Regions from separate parts of the Enterobacter cloacae complex sp. HYC074_NIDB genome, predicted to be linked through region 2. Evidence: predicted binding sites of a transcription regulator. Region 2 holds the regulator's gene; each other region holds the start of a gene.
The links. Region 2 encodes PurR, which represses purine synthesis genes. Its sites were predicted from a motif close to CANGCAAACGTTTGCNTG; they were not measured.
Positions count from the first base shown of each region.

Region 1: purM (phosphoribosylformylglycinamidine cyclo-ligase) is a predicted target of PurR. The motif match lies at 2,464-2,481, and genes of this name have one in related genera.
Region 3: gcvT (glycine cleavage system aminomethyltransferase GcvT) is a predicted target of PurR. The motif match lies at 1,347-1,364, and genes of this name have one in related genera.

Region 1 is NZ_CP114214.1:3,459,946-3,464,243, reverse strand. It holds gene ppk1 (polyphosphate kinase 1) at 1-499, opposite strand, end outside; gene purN (phosphoribosylglycinamide formyltransferase) at 728-1,369, opposite strand; gene purM (phosphoribosylformylglycinamidine cyclo-ligase) at 1,366-2,403, opposite strand; gene O1724_RS16790 (6-phospho-beta-glucosidase) at 2,670-4,100, shown strand.
Region 2 is NZ_CP114214.1:2,101,414-2,105,711, reverse strand. It holds gene sodB (superoxide dismutase [Fe]) at 43-624, shown strand; gene O1724_RS10430 (MFS transporter) at 662-1,828, opposite strand; gene cydH (cytochrome bd-I oxidase subunit CydH) at 1,990-2,079, opposite strand; gene purR (HTH-type transcriptional repressor PurR) at 2,377-3,402, shown strand; gene punR (DNA-binding transcriptional activator PunR) at 3,420-4,298, opposite strand, start outside.
Region 3 is NZ_CP114214.1:3,899,035-3,903,332, reverse strand. It holds gene ubiI (FAD-dependent 2-octaprenylphenol hydroxylase) at 1-1,025, shown strand, start outside; gene gcvT (glycine cleavage system aminomethyltransferase GcvT) at 1,423-2,517, shown strand; gene gcvH (glycine cleavage system protein GcvH) at 2,541-2,930, shown strand; gene gcvP (aminomethyl-transferring glycine dehydrogenase) at 3,055-4,298, shown strand, end outside.

The DNA.
Region 1 (4,298 bases), 1.4 Mb from region 2:
TGGTCTCACCACGAATGATTTCTACCGCCAGATAGGTGTAGTCATCTTTCAGGAACTGCACCAGATCGGTTTCACGGTTGATCAGAATCGGGGTGATATGTTGGCGCAGATAATGTTTAAAATAGTGGCGCAGCCAGTTTTGCTGATTCGCGGAGAGCTGGCGTTCGTTGATCAGGAAGATTTGGTTGCGTGCCATTTCCAGCAGTAGCTCGTTATAGAGGCCATCAAATTCCTGATCGGCTTTCATGACGCGAGACTGGATTTTTCCAAGCAGATGTCGCGAGTGGGAGTTTAAGCCCTGTTCTTCGCTGATGATGATTCGGCGTTTCAGTTCGGCGAAGCGAACCTTGTAGAACTCATCCAGATTGTTGGAATAGATGCCTAAAAAACGCATACGTTCAATCAGCGGGTTGGTTTTATCGGCCGCTTCCTGAAGTACACGTTCGTTGAATGCTAACCAGCTTAGCTCTTTCTCGATGTATAACTTTTCCTGACCCATTACAGCTCACACTCCAGTTCAATCACAGGACGTGGTAAATCCGTCTCGTCCTTATTATGGCGAGCATTTCCACGATATGTCCAACAGTGCCAGAAAAGTATGACAGTTATTTTTTTATTGGGGAATTTAGAGGGTTGGGGGAGGGGATGTCGGGTGGCGCTGCGCTTACCACGACCTACGGGGCCGTAGGCCCGTGCAAGCGAAGCGCCGCCGGGCAATTCAAACACACTACTCTTCGGCAGCATAACCCTGCGGGGGCAACTTCACGCCGTCCAGCCAGGCTGCGCCGTTGCGCATCTCCAGACGTCCATCGACAAACCAGCTTACCACCAGCGGATAAATGGCGTGTTCCTGCGTCTGCACACGTTCGGTCACGTCGTCTTCGTTGTCACCGTCAAAGACCGGTACTTTTGCCTGCAAAATGACCGGACCGCCGTCCAGCTCGTCGGTGACGAAATGCACGGAGGTACCATGCTCCTCATCGCCGTTCTCCAGCACCTGACGATGGGTGTGCAGACCGGGGTATTTTGGTAGCAGGGAAGGGTGGATATTGAGCAGTCGTCCGGCGTAGTGTGCAACAAAAGCCGGGCTCAGGATGCGCATGTAGCCTGCCAGCACCACCACGTCAGGCGCGTAGGCGTCAATCTCCTGCACCAGCTCACGGTCAAAGGCTTCACGCCCGGCGAACTGGCTGGCTTCCAGCGCGTGCGCAGGAATGTTCGCTTCCCGCGCGCGCTCAAGGCCGAATGCATCGGCCTTGTTGCTGAATACTGCCCGAATGGTGCCATTGATTTTCTTCTGTTTGCAGGCGTCTATGATTGCCTGCAAATTGCTTCCGTTGCCGGAAATGAGCACCACGATGTTTTTCATTCAATGACCACACGCTGTTCGGAATCGGAAGCTTTAATCGTACCGATTTTCCACGCGTTTTCACCTTTTTCTGTCAGCAGCTTAATCGCTTTATCCGCTTCGCTGGCGGGCAGGGCGATAACCATGCCCACGCCGCAGTTAAAGGTGCGGTACATTTCATGCTCGCTCACGTTGCCTGCGGTTTGCAGCCAGTTGAAGACGGACGGCCACTGCCATGAGGAGGCGTCGATCACCGCCTGGGTATTATCCGGCAGCACGCGCGGAATGTTTTCCCAGAAGCCGCCGCCGGTAAGGTGAGCGATGGCGTGCACGTCAACGTTCTCAATCAGCTCCAGCACGTTTTTCACGTAGATGCGGGTCGGGGCCAGCAGGTGATCGGCCAGCGGTTTGCCGTCCAGCTCGGTGGTCAGCGGGTCGCAACCGCTCACTTCGAGGATCTTACGCACCAGAGAGTAGCCGTTGGAGTGCGGACCGCTGGAGGCCAGCGCAACCAGCACATCGCCGTCAGCCACTTTGCTGCCGTCGATAATTTCTGATTTTTCTACCACGCCGACGCAGAAGCCTGCGACGTCATAATCTTCACCGTGATACATGCCAGGCATTTCTGCGGTTTCACCGCCGACCAGCGCACAGCCGGATTGCAGGCAGCCTTCGGCGATACCGTTAATGACGCTGGCTGCGGTATCCACGTCCAGCTTGCCGGTCGCGTAGTAATCCAGGAAGAACAGCGGCTCAGCGCCCTGTACCACCAGGTCGTTGACGCACATCGCCACCAGATCGATACCAATCGTATCGTGACGCTTAAGATCCATCGCCAGGCGCAGTTTTGTACCGACACCATCCGTACCCGAGACCAGCACAGGTTCACGATATTTTTGCGGCAGCGCGCACAGTGCGCCGAATCCACCCAGGCCACCCATCACTTCCGGGCGGCGGGTTTTTTTCACCACACCTTTGATTCGGTCAACCAGCGCATTACCTGCGTCAATATCAACACCGGCATCTTTGTAGCTGAGAGAAGTTTTGTTGGTCACGGCTTAAATCCCCACGCGATTGCATAGCTAGTAAGAAAAATCGGCGCAATTCTAACAGTCCAGGCAAACGTTTGCGAGCCTATTCTCGGCGTGGGGATCTTTTTTTCTGTGCGGCCTGTCCAGGGCAACAAACTTGACTCTGTTCACGAAAATGAAACCGGTTTCGGCGATCTGCTTGCAACGGCAATCCCCTTTGCACATCATCAAACTGAAACCGGTTTCTGTAACTGTTTTTGCAGAAAATAACGCAGAATGAGGGATAGCGAATGTCAGGATTTAAAGCAGATTTTCTGTGGGGTGGGGCCGTTGCGGCGCACCAGCTTGAAGGCGGCTGGAAAGAGGGCGGCAAGGGCGTGAGCGTTGCCGATGTCATGACGGCAGGTGCCCATGGGGTACCGCGTGAAATCACCAACGGCGTGATGGAGGGGAAAAATTACCCAAACCACGAAGCCATCGACTTCTATCACCGCTATAAAGAAGACATCAAACTCTTTGCCGAAATGGGGTTCAAATGCTTTCGCACCTCCATCGCCTGGACGCGTATCTTCCCGAAAGGCGACGAGCTGGAGCCGAACGAAGCGGGACTCCAATTCTATGACGATCTGTTCGACGAGTGCCTGAAGCACGGCATCGAGCCGGTGATCACGCTTTCCCACTTCGAGATGCCTTTCCACCTGGTGACGGAATACGGCGGCTGGCGCAACCGTAAGCTGATCGACTTCTTTGTCCGCTTCGCGAAGGTCGTTTTTGAGCGCTACCAGCATAAAGTGAAGTACTGGATGACCTTTAACGAGATCAACAACCAGGCCAACTTCCACGAAGACTTTGCGCCGTTTACCAACTCCGGGCTGAAATATGCGCCGGGAGAAGATCGCGAGCCGGTGATGTTCCAGGCGGCGCACTATGAGCTGGTGGCCAGTGCTCTGGCGGTGAAGGCGGGGCGCGAGATCAACCCGTCACTGCAAATCGGCTGCATGATTGCCATGTGCCCCATCTATCCGCTGACCTGTGCCCCGGACGACATGATGATGGCGATGAACGCCATGCATCGCCGCTACTGGTTCACCGACGTTCACGTGCGCGGCAAGTATCCGCAGCATCTGCTCAACTACTTTGAACGTCGCGGCTTCGCGCTGGATATTACCGAAGAAGATAAAGTGGCGCTGACCCAGGGCTGCGTGGATTACATCGGGTTCAGCTACTACATGTCTTTCGCTACCAAAGCGACGGCGGATAATCCGACGCTGGATTACGACGAGAGCAAGAGCCTGGTTTCTAACCCGTACGTGCAGAAATCGGACTGGGGCTGGCAGATCGATCCTGTCGGGCTGCGCTACTCCCTGAACTGGTTCTGGGATCACTATCAGCTGCCGCTGTTTATTGTGGAAAACGGTTTTGGCGCGATCGACGTGCAGGAGAGCGACGGCACGGTGAACGACCAGTACCGCATTGACTACCTTTCCGCCCACATCCGCGAGATGAAAAAAGCGGTGGTGGAAGACGGCGTGGATCTGATGGGCTACACGCCGTGGGGCTGTATCGACCTGGTCTCTGCCGGCACCGGCGAGATGAAGAAACGCTACGGCTTTATCTTTGTCGATAAAGATAACGAAGGTAACGGTACGCTGAACCGCAGCAAGAAGAAATCGTTCGACTGGTATAAGCAGGTGATTGCCAGCAACGGAGAGCAGCTATAATTGCCCGGTGGCGCTGCGCTTACCGGGCCTACGGGATGTCCAGGCCGGGTAAGCGTTAGCGCCACCCGGCAGAATCCCGCCCCAAGCCGGAGCCTCGCCTCCGGCTTTTTTGTTTTTGATTGATGTATGTCAAGCAAGATGGGTATGGCGCAATCCGAAAAAAGCGGTATAATCCCGCGATTTTTTTGCGGATGCCAC
Region 2 (4,298 bases):
GTAGGGTTATTGGCAACGTATAAAACTATAAGGAGAGAAGCAATGTCGTTCGAATTACCTGCACTACCGTATGCAAAAGACGCCCTGGCCCCGCATATTTCCGCGGAAACCCTGGAGTACCATTACGGCAAGCATCACCAGACCTATGTCACCAACCTGAATAACCTGATCAAGGGCACCGATTTTGAAGGCAAAACGCTGGAAGAGATCGTGCGCAGTTCAGACGGCGGCGTATTCAACAACGCCGCACAGGTGTGGAACCACACCTTCTACTGGCACTGCCTGGCCCCGAATGCAGGCGGAGAACCTGACGGTGAGCTGGCGGCAGCGATTAACGCCGCGTTCGGCAGTTTCGCGGATTTTAAAGCGAAGTTTACTGACGCAGCCGTTAAAAACTTTGGCTCCGGCTGGACCTGGCTGGTAAAAGAGGCTGATGGCAAACTGGCTATCGTTTCCACTTCTAATGCGGGTACCCCTCTGACCACCAGCGCCACGCCGCTGATGACCGTGGACGTATGGGAACACGCCTATTACATTGATTACCGTAATGCGCGCCCGAACTACCTGGAACACTTCTGGGCACTGGTTAACTGGGAATTTGTTGCGAAGAACTTCGCCGCGTAAGAGACACGCAGAAGGGGCAGCCCTTCTGCGTTTTTGTTTATTCCGCCGTACACACCGCTTGAGGCTGTTTACGACCAGACATTATCACCAGCAGCAGGCCGAGTGCGGCAATGATCGCCCCCATCACCGGCACAAAGCTATAACCCAAACCACCGGAGATCACCGCCCCGCCCGCTGCGGCCCCCAGCGCATTGCCCAGGTTAAACGCACCGATATTCACCGATGAAGAGAGCCCCGGCGCTTCGTGTGCAACGCGCATTACGCGCATCTGCAACGGTGGCACCACGGCAAAGGTTGCGGCGCCCCACACCACCATGGCAATCGCGGCACCCACTTCGTTACGCGCCAGCCACGGAATCGCCACCATGATGACAATCAGCAGCGTTAAAAAACCTTTCAGCGTCCCACTCACGGAGCGGTCGGCAAATTTCCCGCCGAGATAGTTGCCAATCGAGAACCCGACACCAATCAGCACCAGCATCGCGGTAACAAAGAGTGGCGTTGCGTGGGTTATGTCGTGCAGCACCGGGGAGATATAGGTGTAGAGCGTAAACATCGCCCCGGCCCCCAGCACCGTGGTGAGCAGCGCGGACAACACCTGAGGACGCATCAGCACCGCCAGCTCTTTACGTACTTCCGGACGTTCTCCAGCACTTCCTTTCGGCAGTGAGAAGAACAGCGCAACCATCGCGACCACGCCCAGTCCGGCGGTTGCGAGGAAAGACATACGCCAGCCGATGGCTTCTCCCAGCCAGGTGGCGGCGGGAACGCCGCCGATATTAGCGATGGTGAGGCCCATAAACATAGTGGCTACCGCGCTGGCCTGCTTATGTTTTGGCACCACGCTGGCAGCAACAACCGAGCCCAGTCCGAAGAAGGCGCCATGGTTGAGGCTGGTAAGAATGCGCGAAAGCATCAGAGTGGTGTAATCGGGCGAAATCGCGGAAAACACATTGCCGAGAGTGAAAATCGCCATCAGGAAAATCAGCGCGTTGCGGCGCGCACGGTGCGAAAGCAGCAGCGTCATCAGCGGCGCGCCCACCATCACGCCGATCGCGTAGGCGCTAATTAACATACCGGCCGCAGGGATAGAGACGTCTACCCCCCGGGCGATAACAGGCAATAACCCCATCGGGGAGAATTCAGTGGTGCCAATCCCAAAGGCGCCAATCGCCAGGGCCAGCAGGGGAAAATTGATTTTCATGAAGAGGCTCCGGATACCGTGCCATAACCCGGCACAGAACTAAGAAGTCAAAAGCATGACATCAATCACAAAAAATGAGAAGTTAACATTTTGGCAAAAGATTTTTGCCGGAGAGGTAACAATAGCGGCAAGAGAGGGAGAAGGTTCTCCCTCCGCCTGAATCAGTGCAGTGCAGCGGTTAAACCACCGGCAACAATCAGAGCAAGAACAACAATGGTGGTAAACAGCGAAAACTTCAGATCGGTACTCATCAATTTTTCTCCTTTTATTCACCCTACGAAAAGTGAGCTTGCTCATTTTTACACAGTTCAGGTCAAAAATCTTCCAGGATTTAAACGGATATCCACTTTACCTCTTCCCCTTTTCATCAAGATAGGACAAAATTCCACGCTAAATTTATTAGCGTACCGGCCACTGACCCCCTCCTGACGTCCTGTGTCGTTTTCCCGGCGTGTCGCAACTCATGTTTGCGTAATATGGGTGAGAGAAGGCAAACGTTTACCTTCAATTTTTTCAGGAGCTTAGGATATGGTCTGGAGTGACATTTAATGGCAACAATTAAAGACGTAGCAAAACGCGCAAACGTTTCCACTACAACCGTATCACATGTTATTAACAAAACGCGTTTCGTCGCTGAAGAGACGCGTAATGCCGTCTGGGCGGCAATCAAAGAACTGCACTACTCGCCAAGTGCCGTCGCCCGCAGCCTGAAGGTTAATCACACCAAATCGATTGGCCTGCTGGCCACCAGCAGTGAAGCGGCCTATTTTGCTGAAATCATCGAAGCCGTTGAAAAAAACTGCTTCCAGAAAGGCTATACCCTGATTCTGGGCAATGCGTGGAACAACATTGAAAAACAGCGCGCTTACCTGTCAATGATGGCGCAAAAGCGCGTCGACGGTCTTCTGGTAATGTGTTCTGAATACCCTGAGTCGGTCCTTTCCATGCTGGAAGAGTATCGCCACATTCCGATGGTGGTCATGGACTGGGGCGAGGCGCGCGCAGACTTCACCGACTCCGTTATTGATAACGCCTTTGAAGGCGGCTACATGGCGGGGCGTTATCTGGTAGAACGCGGTCATCGTGAAATTGGCGTGATCCCGGGACCTCTGGAGCGTAACACCGGTGCTGGCCGTCTGGCCGGTTTCATGAAAGCGATGGAAGAGGCGCTGATCACCGTGCCGGAAAACTGGATTGTTCAGGGCGACTTCGAGCCGGAGTCAGGCTATCGCGCCATGCAGCAGATCGTCTCCCAGCCGCATCGCCCTACCGCGGTGTTCTGCGGCGGTGACATCATGGCGATGGGCGCGCTATGCGCGGCAGATGAACTCGGCCTGCGCGTCCCCCAGGATATCTCGGTGATCGGCTATGACAACGTGCGCAACGCCCGCTTCTTTACCCCGGCGCTGACCACCATTCACCAGCCGAAAGATTCGCTGGGTGAAACGGCCTTCAACATGCTTCTGGACAGGATCGTCAACAAGCGTGAACAGTCCCAGTCCATTGAAGTTCACCCGCGCCTGATAGAACGCCGTTCCGTTGCGGACGGTCCGTTCCGCGACTACCGTCGTTAATCACTTTCCGGGGCCAGCTATGCTGGTTCCCGCAACCACTCCCGGTTCAGCGTTTCGCTGTCTCCCAGATAATCCAGCAGCCAGGCCATGGCGGGCGAGACGTCGTTTTGCTGCCACGTCAGACAGCATGCGGCATCCGGGAAGGGGTTTTCCAGCGTCAGAGCCACCCACTCTCCCGCGTCGATGCGCGGGCGCGCAAAATGCACCGGCACCATGCCAACGCACAGCCCCGCGCTCAGACAGGTGGCTGACGACTCCCAGTCCGGCGCGACCACGCGGCGCTGATTATCCAGCAACCAGGTAATGCGCTTGGGCAGCGAGCGGGAGGTATCTTCCAGCACCAGCGAGGGCCAGTTGCGTAATGTGTCATCGCTCAGCGGCCCTTCCAGCGCTGCCAGCGGGTGATCGCGCGCGACCACGCAGGTCCAGCTCAGCATGCCCATGTCGCGAAACGCGTAGCGCCCACCAACCGGGATCGCCTGGGTTGCACCAATCGCCATCTCCGCCCTGCCGTCCGCCAGCGCATCCCAGACGCCGTTGAACACTTCCTGCGAAACACGCAGTTCGACGTCGGAAAAATGACGATAGAAATCGACGATCATCTGCCGGGTCCGCTCCGGCTTAACAATGTTATCCACCGCGATAGCGAGATGCCCGCGCCAGCCGTTGGCGATCTGCTGGCACTGCTCACGGGTGATCTGCATTTTTTTGATGACAGACCGCCCTTCCTTCAAAAACCACGCTCCGGCAGGCGTGAGCTCCACGTCGCGATGACGCCGCTCGAACAGCGGCACCGCCAGCCACGCTTCCAGCTGACGCACCGTGTAACTGATCGCCGAGGGAACGCGATGCAGCTCCTGGGCGGCGCCGGTAAAGCTGCCGTTACGCGCCACGGC
Region 3 (4,298 bases), 1.8 Mb from region 2:
TACTGACGCACCTTGGCGTCTGGTCTGAAATCGTGGCGCTCCGTGCCAGTTGCTATCACGGGATGGAAGTGTGGGACAAAGACAGCTTTGGCCGTATCGCGTTTGACGATGAAAGCATGGGTTACAGCCACCTTGGACATATCGTTGAAAACGCGGTGATCCACCACGTGCTGTGGCAGAAAGCGCAGCAGTGCAGCGACGTCACGCTGATCGCACCGGCGAAACTTCAGCAGGTGGCGTGGGGCGAAAACGACGCGTTTATCACTCTTGAAAGTGGCGATATGCTGACTGCGCGTCTGGTAGTGGGTGCCGACGGCGCCAATTCCTGGCTCCGTAACAAAGCGGATATTCCGCTGACCTTCTGGGATTACCGTCATCACGCGTTGGTGGCCACAATCCGCACCGAAGAGCCGCACGGCGGCGTGGCGCGCCAGATTTTCCATAATGACGGCATTCTGGCCTTCCTGCCGCTTGCCGATCCGCATCTCTGCTCCATCGTCTGGTCCTTAGAGCCGGAGAAAGCGCAGCAGATGCAGGAGACGACGCCGGATGCCTTCAGTCAGGCGCTATGCGTGGCGTTTGATAACCGTCTGGGCCTGTGCGGGCTTGAAAGCGAACGCCAGACGTTTCCGTTAACCGGTCGCTACGCGCGTCAGTTTGCCGCGCACCGTCTGGCGCTGGTGGGGGATGCGGCGCATACCATTCATCCGCTGGCCGGGCAGGGAGTGAACCTCGGCTTTATGGACGCGGCTGAGCTGGTTGAAGAGCTGCGTCGCCTGCATCGGGAAGGCAAAGATATTGGTCAGCATCTGTATCTGCGTCGCTACGAGCGCAGCCGCAAACACAGTGCGGCTATGATGTTGGCGGGTATGCAGGGCTTCCGCGAGCTGTTTGCCGGAGCGAACCCGGCGAAAAAACTGCTGCGCGATATTGGCCTCAAACTGGCCGACACCCTTCCCGGCGTAAAACCGCAGCTTCTTCGTCAGGCAATGGGCCTCAACGATCTTCCCGACTGGTTACGTTAATCTCGATCCCCGTCACACTTTATTTTCCCGGCCTGCGCGCCGGGGAAATTCCCTCGTTTGAAATAATCTAATTTCACGTCATTTTTCGCATTAGAAAATCTAATCTTACTATTTTTATGTTACGGAAATTCGGCCCATTTTTCCGCATGAAATATCAGCATCTGCTAAATCCTGTTAGATCATTGTTAATTTTATGCGGGTTTAATCGCATTTTCCCAGTGAATAACTCTGTAGGCTTTTCAGCGATTTTTGGTCATAAGCTAATGTGATGACCCGTTTTACCTTATGGTTAACCGCCGGTTTCGGTGGTAAGTTCAGGTAAAAGAGAACGTTTGCGTCGGCCCCCGATCGCGAGGCCGACACCGGGTTTCACGGTGAATTTTTCAACGAGGAAAAGATGGCTCAACAGACTCCTTTGTACGAACAGCACGTGTTATGCGGTGCCCGCATGGTGGACTTCCACGGCTGGATGATGCCGCTGCACTACGGCTCGCAGATTGATGAGCACCACGCGGTGCGCACCGATGCCGGTATGTTCGACGTGTCTCATATGACGATTGTCGACCTGCGCGGTAGCCGCACCCGGGAGTTTTTGCGTTATCTGCTGGCAAACGACGTCGCCAAACTGAAGACGCCGGGCAAAGCGCTCTATACCGGTATGCTCAATGCCTCTGGCGGCGTGATTGACGACCTCATCGTCTACTACTTCACCGAAGATTTCTTCCGCCTCGTTGTAAACTCCGCCACCCGCGAAAAAGACCTCTCCTGGATTTCCCAACACGCTGAACCTTACGCCATTGACATCACCGTCCGTGACGATCTGTCGCTGATTGCCGTACAGGGGCCAAACGCCCAGGCGAAAGCCGCGTCTCTGTTCAGCGACGAGCAGCGCAAAGCCACCGAAGGCATGAAGCCATTCTTCGGCGTGCAGGCGGGGGATCTGTTTATCGCCACCACCGGCTACACCGGTGAAGCGGGCTATGAAATTGCCATGCCAAACGAGAAGGCCGCTGATTTCTGGCGTGCGCTGGTGGAGGCAGGTGTGAAGCCTGCGGGCCTGGGCGCGCGCGATACGCTGCGTCTGGAAGCGGGGATGAACCTCTACGGTCAGGAGATGGACGAAGGCGTCTCTCCGCTGGCCGCCAACATGGGCTGGACCATCGCATGGGAACCGGCTGACCGTGATTTTATTGGTCGTGAAGCGCTGGAGATGCAGCGCGAGAAGGGCACTGAACAGCTGGTAGGCCTGGTGATGAAAGAAAAAGGCGTGCTGCGCGGCGAGCTGCCGGTGCGCTTCACCGATGCCGATGGCAATCATCGCGAAGGCGTGATCACCAGCGGAACGTTCTCCCCGACGCTCGGCTACAGTATTGCCCTGGCACGCGTGCCGGCGGGGATTGGCGAAACGGCGGTGGTGCAGATCCGCAACCGCGAAATGCCGGTCAACGTGACCAAACCGATTTTTGTTCGCGCCGGTAAGCCGGTCGCCTAACTATTTTTATCAGGAGAACTTCAATGAGCAATGTGCCAGCAGAACTGAAATACAGCAAAGAACACGAGTGGCTGCGCAAAGAGGCGGACGGCACTTACACCGTTGGGATCACCGAGCACGCGCAGGAGCTGCTGGGCGACATGGTGTTTGTTGACCTGCCGGAAGTGGGCGCAACCGTGAGCGCAGGCGATGACTGTGCGGTGGCGGAATCCGTTAAAGCGGCCTCTGACATCTACGCCCCGGTAAGCGGTGAAATTGTTGCCGTGAACGACGCGCTCCGCGACTCCCCGGAGCTGGTGAACAGCGAACCGTATGAAGGCGGCTGGATCTTCAAGATCAAAGCCAGCGACGAAGCGCAGGTTGCCGCGCTGCTGGATGCGACCGCGTACGAAGCACTGTTAGAAGACGAATAAGCCATTTCCCTCTCCCCTAAGGGAGAGGGTAGGGTGAGGGGAACAGACGATACCCTCACCCCAGCCCTCTCCCTTAGGGAGAGGGAGAAAACACATTCACTGCACGTTTCAGGAATCATCGCTCATGACACAGACTTTAAGCCAGCTTGAAAACCGTGGCGCCTTCATTGAACGTCACATTGGGCCGGATGCTCAGCAACAGCAGGAGATGCTGAAGACAGTTGGCGCGGATTCATTAAACGCACTGATCGGCCAGATCGTGCCAAAGGACATCCAGCTTGCCACGCCGCCGCAGGTAGGCGAGTCCACGACGGAGTTCGCCGCGCTGGCGGAGCTTAAGGCCATCGCCAGCCTTAACAAGCGCTATAAGTCTTACATTGGCATGGGCTACACCAACGTGCAGTTACCGCCGGTGATCCTGCGTAACATGCTGGAAAACCCGGGCTGGTACACCGCTTATACCCCATATCAGCCAGAAGTCTCCCAGGGCCGTCTGGAAACGCTGCTGAACTTCCAGCAGGTGACGCTGGATCTGACCGGTATGGATATCGCCTCTGCCTCGCTGCTGGATGAAGCCACCGCCGCCGCCGAAGCGATGGCGATGGCGAAGCGCGTGAGCAAACTGAAAAACGCCAACCGTTTCTTCGTCGCGGCGGACGTGCATCCCCAGACGCTGGACGTGGTGCGCACCCGTGCGGAAACCTTCGGCTTTGAGGTGATTGTCGACGACGCTGAAAAAGTGCTGGATCACCAGGACGTCTTCGGCGTGCTGTTGCAGCAGGTGGGCACCACCGGGGAAGTACACGACTACGGCGCACTGATCGCCGAGCTGAAATCCCGTAAGGTTATTGTTAGCGTCGCCGCTGATTTTATGGCGCTGGTGTTGCTGACGGCGCCAGGTAAACAGGGCGCGGATATTGTCTTCGGCTCAGCCCAGCGTTTCGGCGTGCCGATGGGCTACGGCGGCCCGCACGCGGCGTTCTTTGGCGCGAAAGATGAATTTAAACGCTCCATGCCAGGCCGTATTATCGGCGTATCGAAAGATGCCGCCGGTAACACCGCGCTGCGCATGGCGATGCAGACCCGCGAGCAGCATATCCGCCGCGAGAAAGCGAACTCCAACATCTGTACCTCGCAGGTACTGCTGGCTAACATTGCCAGCCTGTACGCGGTGTTCCACGGTCCGGCTGGCCTGAAGCGCATTGCCAGCCGCATCCACCGTCTGGCCGATATCCTGGCCTGCGGTCTGCAACAGAAAGGTCTCAGACTGCGTCATGAACACTATTTCGACACCCTGTGCGTCGAGGTGGCAGACAAAGCGGCCGTGCTGGCGCGCGCCGAGGCAGCGCAAATCAACCTGCGCAGCGA